4 regions of the Propionimicrobium sp. BV2F7 genome follow, and region 4 is predicted to be linked to each of the others. Evidence: riboswitches for the same ligand, from Rfam matches in the RefSeq annotation. Region 4 holds a riboswitch; each other region holds the start of a gene.

Region 1 (4,211 bases), on a different contig from region 4:
TTGTCGGTGACGCCCTCGATGTCGCCGTAGCGCTCCTTATCCATGCGGACGAAGCGCCCTGACAGCCCCTCGGCGGGAGTGGCAATCAACGAGAAATTGAGCCGGTATTTCTCTGCGGCTTCGTCCGTGCGACGACGCATCTGGCGGACGATCTCCAGCCCCAGCGCCTGGGCCTTCTCCGACTGGCCGTGATGCTCGCCGATCAGCGCTATCAGGGTCTCGGCCAAGCCGATGAAGCCGATGGCTAAGGTGCCGTGCTTTAGCACTTCCGCCACTTGATCCTTCCAATCGAGCTTCTCAGAGTCGATCCAGACGCCCTGCCCCATCAGGAACGGGAAGTTGCAGACTCGACGCTTGCTTTGGATGGCTAGTCGCTCGAGTAGCTGGTCGATGACCAGATCGATTTCGGAATCTAGGCTCTTGAAGAACTCGGAGATAGATCCCCTAGCTTCGATCGCCAGTCTCGGCAGGTTGATCGACGTGAAGGACAAGTTGCCACGTCCGTGAGTGATCTCGCGTGTGGGGTCGGCGACGTTGCCCATGACGCGCGTACGGCAGCCCATGTATGCGACCTCGGTTTCCGGGTGGCCGAGCTTGTAGTACTGCCGGTTGAAGGGCGAGTCCAGGAACGAGAAGTTCGGGAACAGCCTCTTGGCGCTGACCCTGCAGGCCAGCTGGAAGAGGTCGTAATTCGGGTCGCCGGGGTTCAGGTTTACGCCCTCTGCGACACGGAAAATCTGGATCGGGAAGATCGCGGTTTCGCCGTGGCCCAGCCCTGCCTCCGTCGCCAGCAGCAGCTGCTGCATGACGAGCCTGCCCTCCGCGCTGACGTCCGTTCCGAAGTTGATTGAAGAGAACGGAGTCTGCGCCCCCGCACGGGAATTCATAGTGTTCAGGTTGTGCAGGAAGGCTTCCATGGCCTGATAGGTGGCACGACGAGTCTCGGTTTCGGCCTCTTTAAGAGCGAATTTCTGCACCTTGACAACGGTCTTTAACTCGATTCCGAGTGCCTCCGAGAGCTCTTCGGCCTCTTGCTTCAAAACGTCGTCGGTGGCAGAAAGCCTTGCGCGCAGCTCGACATCACCTAGTTTTTCGGCGGCTTCTTCGGCACCGAAAAGCCTGAACGCCTTCGCGAGGTTCGAGCGGTAGATGGAATTGAAGGTCATGCGCACGCCATCGGCCATGTCGTAGTCGAAGTTCGGCACCGCCTGGCCGCCATGCTGATCGTTCTGGTTGGACTGGATCGCAATACAGGCCAGCGAGGCGTAAGAGGTGATCGACTTGGGCTCACGGATGACGCCGTGGCCAGTTGAGAAGCCACCCTTGAACAGATCGCGAAGGCTGATCTGGCAGCAGGTCATGGTCAGCGTCAGGAAGTCTAGGTCGTGAATGTGAATATCGCCTGCGACATGAGCCGCGGCGTGATCAGGGTTAAGCACCCGAAGGATGTTGAACTGCTTGGCCGATTCGGAACCATACTGGAGCATGGTGCCCATTGCGGAATTTGCGTCGACGTTGGCATTCTCGCGCTGAGCATCCGATATCTCGGCGCCGAAGGTGATTTTGTCGAACGACTGCATCAGGCGGTTTTGCGCCTCCCGGGCGCGAGTGCGCTCGTTGCGGTAAAGAATGTAGGCCTTCGCGGTGTGAGGATAGCCGTAGCGCATCAGGGTGTCCTCGACGATGTTCTGCACATCCTCGACGCTCGGGGTGCTCAGCTCGCGACGCTGCAACTCTGCGAGCACTCCGAACGAAACCTGATGTGCGTGCTGCTTGGGGTTGTCTTGATCCGTGGCGGCGAATGCCTTGGTCAGCGCGTCGATGACCTTGCCTAGATCGAAATCGACGACCCTGCCATCGCGCTTGTGAATAGAAATTGGGGTAATGACGTGCGTGTGCGCGCGCGTTTCAACCGACATGCTTTCTCCTCGAAGCTCGGATTAAATCGCAAAACCTCTTTGCGATATGCCGGCAGGTATTCGGACTTAAGGGCTAAAACCTACTTAGCGCGCTTCCCAGCCTTTTTCAGCCAGTGCTTCTGTTCGCCGTTCGTTCCCTATTACCGCTGCGGGACAGCTCCGGATTCTCACCGGATTCCCTCTTGCGTCACCCCAAAACCACTGCATCTAGTGGCCACTGTGGTGAACCAGCACTAGATAAGGTACTCCTGATCTTGTGCCATATCCACCCGGACACACCATCGAACCGGTTAAACGAAAAGATTCTTGCGTCCGCCGAATGGGCCAAAATAGTCGATGCGCGTTCGTGCGGAGTGGGCAAATTAATAAAGATGTGGGCCACGCCCGAAAGCATGACCCACACGTTTAGAGTTTATTCGATTAAGAGTTCTTAGCTCGGTTGCGGGCCTTCGCGCGGTCGCGAGCGTCCAGCAGAACCTTGCGGACGCGAACAACGTCCGGGGTGACCTCTAGGCACTCGTCGGCAGCACAATACTCCAGCGACTGCTCCAGGCTCATCCTGCGTGGCGGAATCAACCGCTCAAGCTCGTCGCCGGTGGCCGAACGCATGTTGGTCAAATGCTTTTCCTTGGTGGGGTTGACATCCATGTCGTCGGGACGAGAGTTCTCGCCGACAACCATGCCCTCGTAGGTGTCGTCGCCCGGAGCAACAAACAGAGTGCCGCGCTCTTGCAGGTTGAACAATGCATAGCTATTGACGGTGCCCTGCCTGTCAGCAACCAGCGACCCGGTCTGACGGGTGCGCAGCGTGCCAACCCAAGGCGTGTAGCCCTCGAAGACGTGGTTCATAATGCCGGTGCCTCGAGTGTTAGTCAGGAACTCAGTGCGGAAACCGAGCATGCCACGGCTAGGCACTACGTATTCCAGGCGAACCCAGCCGGAACCGTTGTTCGACATCTTCTCGAGCTGCCCCTTGCGCTGACCAAGCAGCTCGGTGACTGCTCCAAGGTGCTCTTCGGGGATGTCGATGGTCAGGCGCTCGGTCGGCTCCTGAGTTACTCCGTCAATCTCCTGGGTGACGACCTGCGGCTTACCGACGGTAAGCTCGAAGCCTTCGCGCCTCATCATCTCCACCAAGACGGCGAGCTGCAGCTCACCACGGCCCTGAACCTCCCAGGTGTCTGGGCGCTCGGTGAGCAGAACACGGATGGATACGTTACCGATGAGCTCGGCGTCGAGCCTGTTCTTAACCAGACGAGCCGTCAGCTGAGTACCGGAACGCCCGGCAAGCGGCGAGGTGTTGATACCGATGGTCATTGAAATCGAAGGCTCGTCGACGTGGATAAGCGGCAAAGCAACCGGGTTCTCCGGGTCGGCGAGAGTTTCACCGATGGTGATCTCGTCGATGCCAGCGACTGCGATGATGTCGCCAGGGCCTGCCTTCTCTACGGAGACGCGCTCCAGACCATCGGTCATCAGGAGCTCGGAAAGTTTAACGTTCTTGACCGAGCCGTCACGACGGATCCAGGCGACCGTCTGGCCTCGGGTGATTTCACCTGCGACGATGCGGCAAAGCGCTAGGCGGCCAAGGTACGGCGAGGAATCGAGGTTTGTTACGTGGGCCTGCAGGCTCGCGCCTTCCTCGTAGGTCGGAGCAGGGATGGTGTCCATGATCACCTTGAACAGCGGCTCGAGCGTGTTACTGTCGGGCAGTTCACCGTCTGCGGGACGGTTCAAAGATGCCTTACCGGCCTTGGCGGAGGCGTAGACGACCGGGAAGTCGAGACCCGTCTCGTCGTCGTCAGCGATTAGGTCTAGGAACAGCTCGTAGGTTTCCTCCTCAACGGCCTCGATGCGGGCGTCAGGACGATCCACCTTGTTGATAACAACGATGATCGGCAGCTTCTTTTCCAGTGCCTTGCTGAGCACGAAGCGAGTCTGCGGCAGCGGGCCCTCCGATGCGTCGACGAGTAGCAGAACGCCGTCAACCATCTCTAGGCCGCGCTCAACCTCGCCGCCGAAGTCAGCGTGACCGGGGGTATCGATGATGTTGATGACCGCCTCGGCGCCGCCAACGTTGTGACGTATTGCGGTGTTCTTAGCGAGAATGGTGATGCCCTTTTCGCGCTCAAGATCCATCGAATCCATCACCCGTGTGGCAACATCCGCGCCCTCTCGGAAAACACCAGACTGCCAAAGCATGGCGTCAACGAGCGTAGTTTTGCCATGGTCGACGTGTGCGACGATAGCGATGTTACGTAGATCTTCACGTACTGGCATCAGTCTCCTTTA
Region 2 (4,211 bases), 110 kb from region 4:
TCAGGATGGGCGCATGGTGATCATCGGCATGCAGAAGGGCGTCAAGGGTGAGCTAAACATCGGCAAGCTGCTCAACAAGCGCGGCACCATCACGGCGACGAGCTTGCGGTTCCGTCCGACTGAGCAGAAGTCAGAAATCGCCCAGGCTGTTCGCGAAAAGATTTGGCCGCTTTACGAGGATGAGACTCTCTCGTTGCCTGATATTACCGTTTTCCCGATGGAGAATGCGGCTGAGGCTCACGAGATGCTCGACTCTGGCCAGTTGATGGGCAAGATCGTTTTGGCAGTCGACCAGCCTCGATAATTATTTCTATTAGTTGCCGGCCGGCGTCCGTTTGGGCGTCGGCCGGTTTTCATCTAGTCACACCGCGACAAGACGTGGCTGCTGGATTAGTAAGTTTGCAATCTAAACGCGTTTCCCCTTGCTGGAGAGACGAATTTCATCCTGCTGCCGAATTTTATGCCTTAGCGACCACATTTTGTCACGCACTTGCGAGATTAAATTCCACATCTATATAAGCGGCGAATCAGCACTCCCCCGTTCGAGGCGAGTTGGTCACTATCGCAACTATCGAAAGTTTATTCGGTCAATGTGGAAATTATTACTTTAGCGCGTTAAGCTAGCGGGCGTGTCTAAAGTATTAACTTCTTTGCCCGCAGGCGAGCGCGTTGGCATCGCCTTCTCAGGTGGCCTCGATACGTCGGTAGCAGTGGCTTGGATGCGTGAAAAGGGCGCAATTCCCTGCACTTACACTGCAGACATCGGCCAGTACGACGAGCCAGATATCGAGTCGGTTCCCGGCCGTGCCCTGCAGTACGGCGCCGAGCTTTCGCGCCTGGTCGACTGCAAGGAATCGCTGGTCGATCAGGGCCTGATGGCTCTGCAGTGTGGCGCGTTCAACGTCACCAGCGCCGGCCGCCCGTACTTCAACACCACTCCAATCGGCCGCGCAGTCACCGGAACGCTGCTGGTTCGCGCCATGGCCGAAGACGACGTAAACATTTGGGGCGACGGCTCCACCTACAAAGGCAACGACATCGAGCGTTTCTACCGCTACGGCCTACTCGCTAACCCGCAGCTGCGCATCTACAAGCCTTGGCTGGACGAGGACTTCGTCTCCGAGCTTGGCGGCCGCGACGAGATGAGCGTTTGGCTGACCAAGCGCGATCTGCCCTACCGCGACTCGAAGGAGAAGGCCTACTCCACCGACGCAAACATTTGGGGCGCGACCCACGAGGCCAAGACCCTCGAGCTGCTGGATGCATCCCTGGAGGACGTCGAACCGATCATGGGCGTCAAATTCTGGGATCCGGACGTCCAGATCGACACCGAGGACGTCACCATCGAGTTTGTCGAGGGCTTCCCTGTTGCCATCAACGGCGAGCACTTCGATTCGCGCGTTGACCTGGTGCTTAAGGCAAACGAGATCGGCGGCCGCCATGGCCTGGGCATGAGCGACCAGATCGAGAACCGCATCATCGAGGCGAAGAGCCGCGGCATCTACGAGGCACCGGGCATGGCGCTGCTGTGGATCGCCTACGAGCGCCTGATTAATGCGATTCACAACGAGGACACGCTGGCCAACTACCACGCTGAGGGCCAGAAGCTCGGGCGCAAGCTTTACGAGGGCCGCTGGATGGATCCGCAGTCGCTGATGACGCGCGATTCCATCGCCCGCTGGGTTGCTGCAGTCGTCACCGGCGAGGTGGTCATCAGGCTGCGGCGCGGCTGGGACTACTCCATCATGGACACCCGCGGCCCGGGTTTCAGCTATCACCCGGATCGTCTGTCGATGGAACGCGTTGAGGACGCCGCCTTCGGCCCGACGGACCGCATCGGCCAGCTCACCATGCGCAACCTGGACATCGCGGATTCGCGCAGCAAGCTGGAAACCTACGCTTCGCAGGGTCAGATCACCGCTGGCGCGACTCAGGATCTGCTCGGCGAGCTGCAGCCTGGACGCGCAGGCGAGATCGCGAACCGCGGCATCGATTCCACCGAGGGCGAGGTTCTCGACCGCGCCGCGATGGACTCTGGCCACGACTAACGGCACATAAACTAAGAAAATCCCGCAGACGCCTAATGCCTGCGGGATTTTCTTTGCAATTTTTAATACGGATGTCCATTTTCACATATTGCTGATAGGTTCTATGTAGTTAGCCACAGGGGAATTCTGGTTTGTATCCAGAACTGTCGCGCAACGGTGAAGTCGCTTAGCGAACAAGTCCGAAAACCTGGGCTGTCGAATATTTTTGTACGCCGCGCAAGACGGCTTGAACAGAAAGAAGATTCGTGAGCGATACAGCCACCGCAAAGACACTCGAGCTTTACGGCAAGACGAGGCGCCGCCAACGGCTGATTCTCTTCGCTTTGCTGGCTGCAGTCCTCGTTTTGCCATTGGTTACGATCGCTATTGGCCCGGCCGCCGTGTCCGTCGGCGACGTCATCGGCGTCATCAAAAGTCACATCCCAAGTCTGGACGTCGACATCACGTGGAGCCAGAACGTGGATGCAATCGTCTGGAAGACCCGTCTACCTAGAATCATCTCGGGCTTGGCTATTGGTGCGATCCTGGGCATTGCAGGTGCCGTGATGCAGGCTGTGGTGCGCAACCCCCTGGCCGAACCGTACGTGTTAGGCGTCAGCTCGGGTGCCTCGACGGGCGCTGCTGCAATGATAATTCTGTTCGGGTCTATCGCTTCTTGGTCGGTTGGCTTGGCCGCATTCGCGGGCGCGCTGGCGGCAACGCTGTTTCTGCTTCTGGTGACGGGAAATTCCGGATCGTCTCTGCGATTGATTCTCGCCGGCCTAGCGGCCAACTTCGGCTTCCAGGCTCTAACCAACTTCATCATCTTCTCTTCGGGCACGCCGGAGGCAACTCAAGCCGTCATGTTCTGGATGCTTGGCTCGCTTGCCCGCGCTAACTGGTCGCAGGCGGTTCCACTGATTGTTACGGCCCTCATTTTCTCAGTTGTCGTGGCGCTTTTCGGCCCAGTTCTCGACGCCCTGTCCAGCGGAGATCGCACGGCCCAATCGGTTGGCATCGAGCCAACCAAGGCGAGGCTGGCGATCCTGATTCCCGTCTCTGCCGTAATCGGCATCGCTGTGGCATCATCGGGCGCGATAGGTTTCGTCGGCCTAATTATTCCGCACGTGATGCGCTCGATCGTCGGCTCTTCGCACAGAGTTTTGACGCTTGGCTGCGCCCTTGCGGGAGCATTCTTCTTGGTTATCGCCGACACGTTCGCGCGCATAGCTTTCGCCCCGATTGAAATGCCGATCGGGGTAATCACCGGCATGGTTGGCGTGCCATTCATCGTCTTGCTGGTTAGGCGAATGAAGTAACCAGCGACAACAAAAAGAAAAGGAGTAAACGAATGAAGAAGTTCGTTTGTGCACTGGCCGCATTGGCCTTAGCCGTCCCGCTAGCTTCTTGCGGACAGTCAGCCGCAGACAAGAAAGCTGCAGAAAGTTCGTCGGCACCCGAAAAAATCCAGGTCAAAAGCTGCGACGAAACCCTGACCTTAGACAAGGCTCCCGAGCGCGTGTTAATGATCTCAGACGTCAACTCATCGATCCTCGATGAGCTAGGCGTGCTAGATAAAGTAGTTTTCCGCGCTGGTGATGACCGCATTAAAAACGTTCGCCCAGAGCTTAAGAAAAAGCTGGATAAGATCGAATCAGCTGAGTCCGGGAAACTCGGTACCGGTGGTTCTACGGTAGCAACTGAAACCGTCCTGGACATGAACGTCGATCTGGTTATTGGCTACGACAAAGCTGTCGACAGAAAGGCCTTGGCAGAAGCAGGTGTCCCGCTCTATTCACCAGATTCCTACTGCCCCAATTACAAGCTAGATCACGCAGATTTTGGCCTTGTAGATAACGAAATCGAAAAGATGGGAAAGATATTCCAAGTAGAGAAAAAGGCTGAGGAAGTTAAGAAAAATTCTGAAGCCCAGATCCAAAAAATCAAACCTTCCTCGGAAGTTAAAGGGGCTAAGGCCGTCGCTGTCTTCGTTACGCCAGGGTCAGATAAGTTATCGGCTTTCAATTCATCTTCGATGGTGCAGCCGATCTTCGAAGCTAATGGCATCGAAAACGCTTACGCCGATGGCCCGAAGAGGGTATTCCCAATTTCAATGGAGGATCTACTTGCCAAAAATCCTGATTACATTGTCGTCTTGTCACTGAATCCCGACGAAAATGAAGC
Region 3 (4,211 bases), on a different contig from region 4:
CTTCGTCCATAAGTTGGGTGTTGATGACGTCTTTCGGTTCGCCAAACGCGATCATCGAGCCGGCGTGCATGACTGCAACCATGTCGAAGTTGCGCAGCACTAGATCGAGGTCGTGGATAGCTGCGACGACAGTGCATTCGAGGGTGGTCAGCAGTTTCAGGAGCTTCAGCTGCCAAGCGATATCCAAGTGGTTAGTCGGCTCGTCGAGCATGAAGATCGGGGAACCCTGCGCCAGGCCACGCGCGATCATCGCCCTACGACGTTCACCGCCAGACAGGTGATCGCAGGCAGAATCGATGCGATCGTCCAGGCCCACCTGAGCGAGCGCGCTGACCACGATGTCCCTATCCTTGTGGACGTCCACCGACCAGGGCGCGCGGTGCGGAATCCTGCCCAGGTTGACCATCTCGCCTAGGGTTAGGGCCGCCGGCGGGCTTTCCTCCTGACCGACGAAAGAGATAATTCGGGCGCGCGTCTTCGGGGCGTACGCGGTGACGTCCCGCTCGCCGATCCGGACTATGCCCTCCACTGCCGGGTTGATGCCCGCGAGCGCGCGAAGCAGCGTCGACTTGCCAGCACCGTTCGTGCCCACCAGCGCCAGCTTGGTGCCGTAGGGCACGTCGAAGCTGACGTGCTTGACGGCGACGTAACCGCCGACCGCGGCAGCCACGCCACGGACGCTGATGAAGCAGCGTTTCCTCAGATAATCTTCGTCTTGGATCTTTTCCAGGTCTACCTTGCTCATGCGTCCCTACTTCCGAACGCGTAGCTGCGCCGGCCCATCAAGAACAGGAACAGCGGAGCTCCGACAACACCAGTAACCACGCCGAGTGGCATTTCCTGAGGCCTGGCGACGACTCGCGAAATGACGTCAACCCAAAGCAGGAAGACCGCACCACCAGCCGCGCACACAGGCAACATCCGTTTATGGAGAGCGCCGACGATCATCCTGGATGCGTGCGGAATGATGAGGCCGACAAAGCCGATACCACCTGCAACAGCAACCAGCACACCAATCAGCACGCTGGACCCGATGAACAGGCCGTTGCGCATAGCACCAACCCGTATGCCCAGGGCTGCCGCAGTTGAAGGACCGGTCATCAGGGCGTCCATCCAAGAAGAAATTAGCATCAGCGCTACCAAAGAAATCGCTACGGCGACGACCGGCACGATCAGCTTTTCCCAGGTGGCGCCAGCAACCGAACCGAGCATCCAGAACATCACGGAGTTAGCCGCGCGATTGTCATCGGAAAGAAAGACCATGAAGGAGGCAAGCGCGCTAAATGCCGACGACATCACGACACCCGCGAGCACCATCCTCAGCGGCGTCAGGCCGCCTTGGGCTTGGGCGATGAAATAAACCGCGGCGCTAGCCGTGATCGCACCCACCATCGCGCCTAGCGAAAGAGCGTAGACACCGACGCTGCTGAACACGCCGAGGACGATTACCGCGGTGGCGCCGACGGAAGCACCCGACGAGATGCCCAGCAAGTACGGGTCTGCGAGCGGATTTTGGACGAGCGTCTGCATTGCCGCGCCCGCGATCGCTAGCCCCGCCCCCACCAACAGCGAAAGCAAAGCCCTGGGTAGACGCAATTCCCAAATGATCGTGTCGAACGGCGATGTTGTCGCTGTACCGGTTAATCGTGCCTTGACGATTTCGAAGACGTCTTCGACGGGAACTTTTTCTGCCCCAAGCGTCAGCGAGAAGAGCGCACTGACTATGGCTACTATCACTAAAGCAACGACGATTGGCGCGACCGGCAGCCTACGAAATTTTTTCGCCATCGCTACCCGCAATTCAAGGTTGTGCGCAGGAACAAAGATTTACGGTCGCCAAAAGAGTTATGACCCATTTTCCTTCCAAGTTTCTGGCCCTTTTCGCGAGGGCGTTAACCAAGAACGAATTGAAAGGTTTTCGGACTCAGGATCCATCAATTTCGGCGCCTTCCCGGTTTCCCAGTGGCTTCGTGCCGAATCGTCTCCATCACCGCTGCGCGTCAGTCTCGGATTCTCACCGATGTTCCCTGCCATCAATTAATTAGGTGATACTCAATTCGCTTGCTAGCAAAGTAACACTTCCGTAGTGGGACGGCAAGCAAATCCATGTTTTGGCATTGTTTTGCCCAAGGATTTAGGACGAAAAGTGTCATTGTGTCATTTTTGGCTCGTAGACGAGCCAAAGTTGACTCAAAAAATAAGTTTTTTACTTCTGCAAAGGTTTCACACAACGTCAGGGCCTAGGGCGGGGCAAGACGGGCAACCATTATCACCGGAATGTTCAGCTGCGAAGATGAAACGAGGGCGCCACAGGAATCATCCGGTAGCGCCCTCGTCTTTTCAGTAAATAAATTGGTTACCCAGAAACATGCTGCGCCGTCTTGCGGCTAATAGGAGCTAAAGCTTCATATATCTCTAGATAGCGTTTGTGGTAGAACTCGTACTCGCTTGTGGCTTCAGGGTTTGGCTCGATCGAATCGGCCATAGTCACCATCGCCTTTGCAGCACTGCCAATATCATCGTGCAAGCCGGCACCTATTGACGCAAGAATCGAACATCCCATAAGCGGGCCCTCAGTGTTCTTCGGGAACAACATTGGAACGCCCGTCACGTCAGCATGCATTTGCATCCAGAATCTTGATTTCGTCGGGCCACCAGATACGACGACCTTTACCGGGTCGAATCCCTTTTCCCGGAATGTGTCGAAAATTGTCTTAGTTCCGTAACAAACAGACTCTAAGACTGCCCGATACAAATGACCTTCTCCGTGAGAAAGAGTCAACCCTGTAAACGCGCCACGAGAGTAGGGGTTAGAGAATGGCGAACGGTTGCCTTGGAAGTGATCGAGCGCGATTACACCATCACATCCGATAGGGATTTCTTTTGCCAAGTCATTCAGGTAGTTATACAAACTGGCAGAGTCGTCACCGTGCTTGTGGGCCTCAACGGTGAACTTATGCGTAAACCAGTTATTCACAGAACCGGAAGAAATCTGGCCTGCCTCGACCGTGTACTGTCCAGGGATAATCGCATCAAAGTACGCTCCCCAAATCCCCTGGGAATAGATTGCCTGATCGGTCTGGCCAAGCATAACGTGTGAGGATCCTGTGATCAGAGCCAAAGATCCTTCATCCACAACGCCTAGACCAATAGCCCCAACGTGCGCATCGATGCCGCCCATAGTGACTGGTATTCCAGCTTTAAGGCCCAGTTCACTAGCTGCCTTGGAGCTAAGCTCGCCAACTACCTCGCCCATCTTCAAAACAGACGGAGGAAGTTTCCTTAACGCGTCAGGGATTCCTGCCTTTGCATAAAGGTTAGTAGGCCAACCCGACCAGTTGGAATCGTAGAAATACTTACAGGTAGCCGTACAAATCGACATCGCCCACTCTCCGGTGAGCTTGAAGTTCATCCAGTCAATACAGTCGGCGAATACCTCAGCCTTCTCGTATACCTCTGGCTCATTCTTGGAGAGCCACATCAGCTTCGGGATGCCCCATTCAGCGGAGACAGTCTGCATACCAGCGTACTTAAGTGCAGGATCGCCAGTATTCGTTAGCTTCTCTGCCTCGTCAGCTGCCCTAACATCCATCCAAAGCAATGCAGGCCTTAAGGGTTCGCCGTCCTTATCGCAAGCGACAACAGTGGCGGAAGTACCATCGACGGCGATACCGCAGATTTGTTCAGCCGAGACAGTTTCAAGCAATTCGGCCAACGAGCCTTTCAAGCCACCCCACCAGTCTTGAGGGTTTTGTTCAGCCCAAGCCGGCCTTGGGGTGTATGTCTCTACAGCAACTGAAGCCGTAGCGATCATTTCGCCCTCTGGGGTAACAGCAGCAACCCTTACTCCACCCGTTCCTACGTCTATGCCTAGTAATAATTGATCAGTCATTTTTTAACCTCGTTGTTAATAGATAATTGGTTTATTTTCCTAGAACCGCGCGAGAGCTAGACAGGCCGAGCCTATTGGCGCCCGCATTAATCATCTTTTCGGCTGTTTCTGCATCTCTAATTCCACCCGATGCTTTCACACCCATTTCTTTGCCGACCGTTTCGCGCATTAATTTCACAGCTTCTACGCTTGCGCCACCGGCTTTGTGGAAACCTGTAGAAGTCTTTACAAAATCCGCATTTGCTTTCTTAGCGCATTTACAAACTTCAACAATTTCCTCATCTGTTAATACAGCGGATTCAATAATGACTTTGAGAAC
Region 4 (4,211 bases):
AGGCTAGTGAAAAGTATCAGGAGCTCAAGGCCAAGCAGCAGCAACTGCCAGCCAAAATCCAGGAAAAAGATACTGAGCTGAAAAAAGCTCAGCAGGATGTTAAGGATGCTGAAGCTGAGGCAAATCAGCTTAAGCAGGAATATGAAGCTGCAAAGCAGGGTAGTGATGCTGGCAAGACCGAGACTGCAAAGGCAGCTATGGAAGCCGCCAATCAGAAACTTGCCAAAGCTAAAGAGCATGAGGCAACTGTCAAGGCTGAATACAACAAATTTTCCACTGAAGTAATCAATTTCGCTGCGCAGGTAAGGCAAGCAGAACAGGCTTTGGAAGATGCGAAGAAAATTCAGCAAGATCTTACTACTGAAACTGAAGCTGTCCGAGAGCAGCTAGTCGCGGCAGAACAAAAGCGTGATGAGCTGAAGCCAAAGGTTACATCTGCGAATGCCGCTGCGATAAAGGCAAATCAGGAAGTTTCACAAAAGAACAATGAGCTTAACACAGCACGTCAAGAGGTAGCTAAGGCTAACGAACTGGTTAAGGCGGTTGAGACTGCTGATCAGGTGGCTAAAGCTGCTAAAGCCAACCTGGACAAGGCAAATCAGCTAAAGCAAGAAACTGAAAAGAACTTTACCAAAGCCCAGCAGGAATACGATGGTATTGCTGCAAAAGATCCGCAAGCAGCCCAGAAATTAGCTGCTGCCACCGCTAAGGTAGACGGAGCTGAAGCAGATCTGAAAGATGCTGAAGCTATTGTGAAAAATGCTTCAGCCAGGCTCCAGGCGCTAATGGACGCTCTGCCAGCTTCACCAGAACTGCAGCAAGCTGAAAAAACTCTTGCTGAGAAGACTGAAGCAGTCCAAAAGGCTAAGCAAGACCTAGACACTTTCCAGGCTGAGTTGAAAGACGCTCGAGTAAAGCTCGGCGTGTTGGAGGCACAGCTTAACGCTGCCAAGGGTCCACAGAATGCTGGACAACCTGAAGGAAGCAAAAAATCTGAAGGAAACAAAGAAACTGATAAGCAGGATTCTGCTAACCAGACTTCCGAGAAGATGGCAGACAAGAAGCATAAAGCAAAGCGTGGTGTGCCTAACACCGGGGCAGAGGGCAATGCTAATGCAGCTGCTTTGCTGATTGCTGCTGCTGGCGCCAGCTATGTGGTGGCCCGCAGACGTAAAGACTAAAGCAACTGGTTAAATTAACGCAGCCTAGCAGCATCGTCAAAAGAAATTTGATGCCGCTAGGCTGCTTTTTTAGTTACCGGATAGCTGAAAATAGCCGCTCAGCAGTGGTTCAGGATGAGCGCCATGAATAGCGCCTTTGCGAAAATCAGTTTGGTATAAAAGAGGCAGGTGACCGTAACCATTTTGGGGTTAAAACACAGCGTTAAATTTCTTGATGTGCGGGTAGCCTGGTGGTTTGAAGACTGTTCCAAACGATCAAATCTGGGCTCAGGTTCGGGTAGAGGCCAACCGCGATGCCGAGCCAGCACTAGCTGGTTTCCTGCACGAGGCCATCTTGCGCCACCCCAGCTTGGAGTCCGCGCTGAGTTCTCTGCTTGCTGGCAAGCTTGCCAATCAAGCGATGACGGCCTCGGCGCTGGAATGTTTGATCGACGATGCCTTGATTGACCCGGATATTCGTGACGCCGTGCTCTGCGATCTGCAGGCGGTAGTCACCCGTGACCCGGCCACTCTCGGCTACACGCAGCCGTTCGCTGCGGACAGAGCCGCCACCAAAAAGATCGCGTTCATGATGTGTGCGGCGGGCACACCGGTCAGCTCCAGGACTCGCACGAACGGCGATTCATTGACCGTGCCGCCACCCTGTGCCCAGGCGACGAAGTGTGCATCGTCCTGGACGAATCGAAGACAGCGCCGGTCGGCTAAATCAAACTTCGATCCGCCCCGAAAATGCCCTACACGGTGGCAAATCCTGTGGAATAAATATAGGCTTCCTTGCCAAGAGGGAATCGGGTGAGAACCCCGAACTATCCCGTAACTGTGATGCGATGAGCTAAGTCAGATACCTCTCTAACTGAAGAAGTGCTTTGCGGCCACGAGGATGGCTGTATTTCATTCGCGTTTTGCCGCATAGCCGCAAGCTCATCTCAAAAAACTAGGAGAAAAGGTGAAACGTATCTTAAAGATGCTGGCCGCGGCGATGGCCGTTCTGCTGGCTCTTACCGGATGTGGCACTGGTGCCAAAACCTCCGCTGAAAGTGATGCCGGTCAGAGTGACAAGCAGGTAGTCCTCGCTGCTCCCCGTGATCTAACCCCCGGTGAAAAGGACGGCTATTACACCAGCCTGATCATGCAGGTTTGGGAGCCACTCGTGCTCCTTGGCGAGGACGGCCACGCAGCTCCGTCCCTTGCAACCAGCTGGGAAATGTCCCCAGATGGTAAAGAATGGACAATCAAGCTGCGTGAGAACGTCAAATTCCACGATGGTGAGCCGTTTAATGCTGACGCTGTGATCGCCAATATCGAGCGCGTTGTGAAGCACAGCCCCAAGAAATCGCCGTTCTACACCATTGACGCCAAGAAGACCTACCCTGGCCTCGACCACACCGAAAAGGTCGACGATAACACCGTCAAGCTGGTCTTCAGCGAGCCTTCGCCCACCGCTATTCAGCGTCTGACGAACTTCGGTAGCCCGATGGTTAGTCCCAAATGCTTGGACGAAAACGGCGATTTCGCCACCGTCGTTCAGGGGACCGGCCCCTTCAAGATCACCGAGCACCAGCAGGATCAATACACGATTCTCGAGGCCAATGAAGACTACTGGGGTGAAAAGGCCAAGACGAAGTCCGTCAAAGTTCTTTCCATGCCTAGCTCCGATACCCGCGCTGCCGCGCTGAGGTCCGGCGAGATCCAGGGCGTTCTTGACATCGGCGCCATCTGGCCCTCGCAGGCTAAGGAACTCGTCGATTCCGGCAAGTTCGAGGCTTCGTACAAGCCGTCGACCATCACCCACTTCATGCAGGTGAACCAGTCGAAGGAATACCTCAACGATCCCCGTCTGGTTAAGGCAATGTCTTTGGCTATCGACCGTCAGATGATTGTCGACGAGTTCTACCACGGCTTCGCGGTGGCAACCTCCAACCCGCTGAATGCTAGCGAGCTGGGCTACAAGCAGGACAAGCCGAAGTACGATCCTGAAGAAGCTAAGAAGCTGGCAGCTGAGGTTCTCGGCGACAACCGAATCTCACTCGAACTGTTGGTGCCGCAGTACGGCATCGACCGCTACCCCTACAAGGAACAGGCCGAATACGTTCAGTCCGCGCTGAAGGAGCTTGGCATCGACGTCGAGATCACCATTCTCGAGGGCTCCGAGCAGATGAAGCGCCGCAAGGAAGGCAACTTCGATCTTTCGTTCCACACCCAGGGCATGCCTGACGGCGAGCCGATTACCATGCTCAAGGTCTTCATGGGTCCTGATAATGGCGGCCGCTACGACAACCCGGAGGCCACCGAGCTGCTGAGCAAGGCGGCTGCGGAGCTGGACGAGAACAAGAGGATCGAAATCTACAAGGAACTGCAGGAGCTCGCTATTGAGACCCTGCCGACCATCCCGCTGTACCATGACAGTTACCTGGTTGTGCACAGCAAGGATCTTAAGGGCTATGAGGCTACGTCTTACGGCGTTACGCTCTCGAAGATGTACCTCGCTTAATGTCCAAGATTCTTCGAATCGCTGGCCGCTATGCGGTGACCGGACTGCTCACGCTTTTCGGTATCACACTGCTTAGCTTTCTCCTGGGGCATATTGCCCCAGGAGATCCGGCCTACGCGATCTTGGCTTCGGACGGAGTGGACGCACCAAGCGACGAACAGCTCGCTATGGTTCGTCGCGAGCTTGGTCTGGACCGTTCGTTCTTCGAGCAGTACATCCTTTGGGTTGGTCAACTGTTGCGGGGGAATATTGGTGTCTCGTTCATGACGAGCCGCTCTATTGAGCACGATCTACTTCTCAGGATTCCCGTGACGCTGCAGCTTTCGCTGCTGGCCATGGCCATTCTGGTGTTGATCTCCCTGCCGCTGGGTTATTTGCTCGCGCTCCACAAGGACAGCTTGCTAGACCGAATTTTTCTGGGCATCACAAGCCTGTTTTCGGCTATTCCTGGCTTCCTGGTGGCGATCATCCTGATGCTCATTTTTGCCGAGGGGCTCAGGCTGCTGCCGACTAGCGGTTTCTCGGGTTTTTCATCTTTA

What was found. Region 4 has a riboswitch for cobalamin ahead of HMPREF1255_RS06355 (ABC transporter substrate-binding protein). Riboswitches for the same ligand answer to the same signal wherever they lie in the genome.
Region 1: another riboswitch for cobalamin. It lies ahead of HMPREF1255_RS07715 (anaerobic ribonucleoside triphosphate reductase); the one in region 4 lies ahead of HMPREF1255_RS06355 (ABC transporter substrate-binding protein).
Region 2: another riboswitch for cobalamin. It lies ahead of HMPREF1255_RS05895 (iron ABC transporter permease); the one in region 4 lies ahead of HMPREF1255_RS06355 (ABC transporter substrate-binding protein).
Region 3: another riboswitch for cobalamin. It lies ahead of HMPREF1255_RS06600 (iron ABC transporter permease); the one in region 4 lies ahead of HMPREF1255_RS06355 (ABC transporter substrate-binding protein).

Annotation. Positions count from the first base shown of each region.
Region 1 is NZ_AZIS01000005.1:283,092-287,302, reverse strand. It holds gene HMPREF1255_RS07715 (anaerobic ribonucleoside triphosphate reductase) at 1-1,919, opposite strand, end outside; cobalamin riboswitch at 1,953-2,166, opposite strand; gene typA (translational GTPase TypA) at 2,340-4,199, opposite strand.
Region 2 is NZ_AZIS01000004.1:334,660-338,870, forward strand. It holds gene HMPREF1255_RS05885 (NAD(P)H-quinone oxidoreductase) at 1-304, shown strand, start outside; gene argG (argininosuccinate synthase) at 630-2,048, shown strand; cobalamin riboswitch at 2,129-2,258, shown strand; gene HMPREF1255_RS05895 (iron ABC transporter permease) at 2,360-3,346, shown strand; gene HMPREF1255_RS05900 (ABC transporter substrate-binding protein) at 3,379-4,211, shown strand, end outside.
Region 3 is NZ_AZIS01000005.1:29,599-33,809, reverse strand. It holds gene HMPREF1255_RS06605 (ABC transporter ATP-binding protein) at 1-745, opposite strand, end outside; gene HMPREF1255_RS06600 (iron ABC transporter permease) at 742-1,788, opposite strand; cobalamin riboswitch at 1,892-2,072, opposite strand; gene HMPREF1255_RS06595 (ribulokinase) at 2,357-3,892, opposite strand; gene deoC (deoxyribose-phosphate aldolase) at 3,924-4,211, opposite strand, start outside.
Region 4 is NZ_AZIS01000004.1:443,859-448,069, forward strand. It holds gene HMPREF1255_RS06345 (hypothetical protein) at 1-1,181, shown strand, start outside; partial or broken gene cysE (serine O-acetyltransferase) at 1,417-1,653, shown strand; cobalamin riboswitch at 1,920-2,049, shown strand; gene HMPREF1255_RS06355 (ABC transporter substrate-binding protein) at 2,128-3,672, shown strand; gene HMPREF1255_RS06360 (ABC transporter permease) at 3,672-4,211, shown strand, end outside.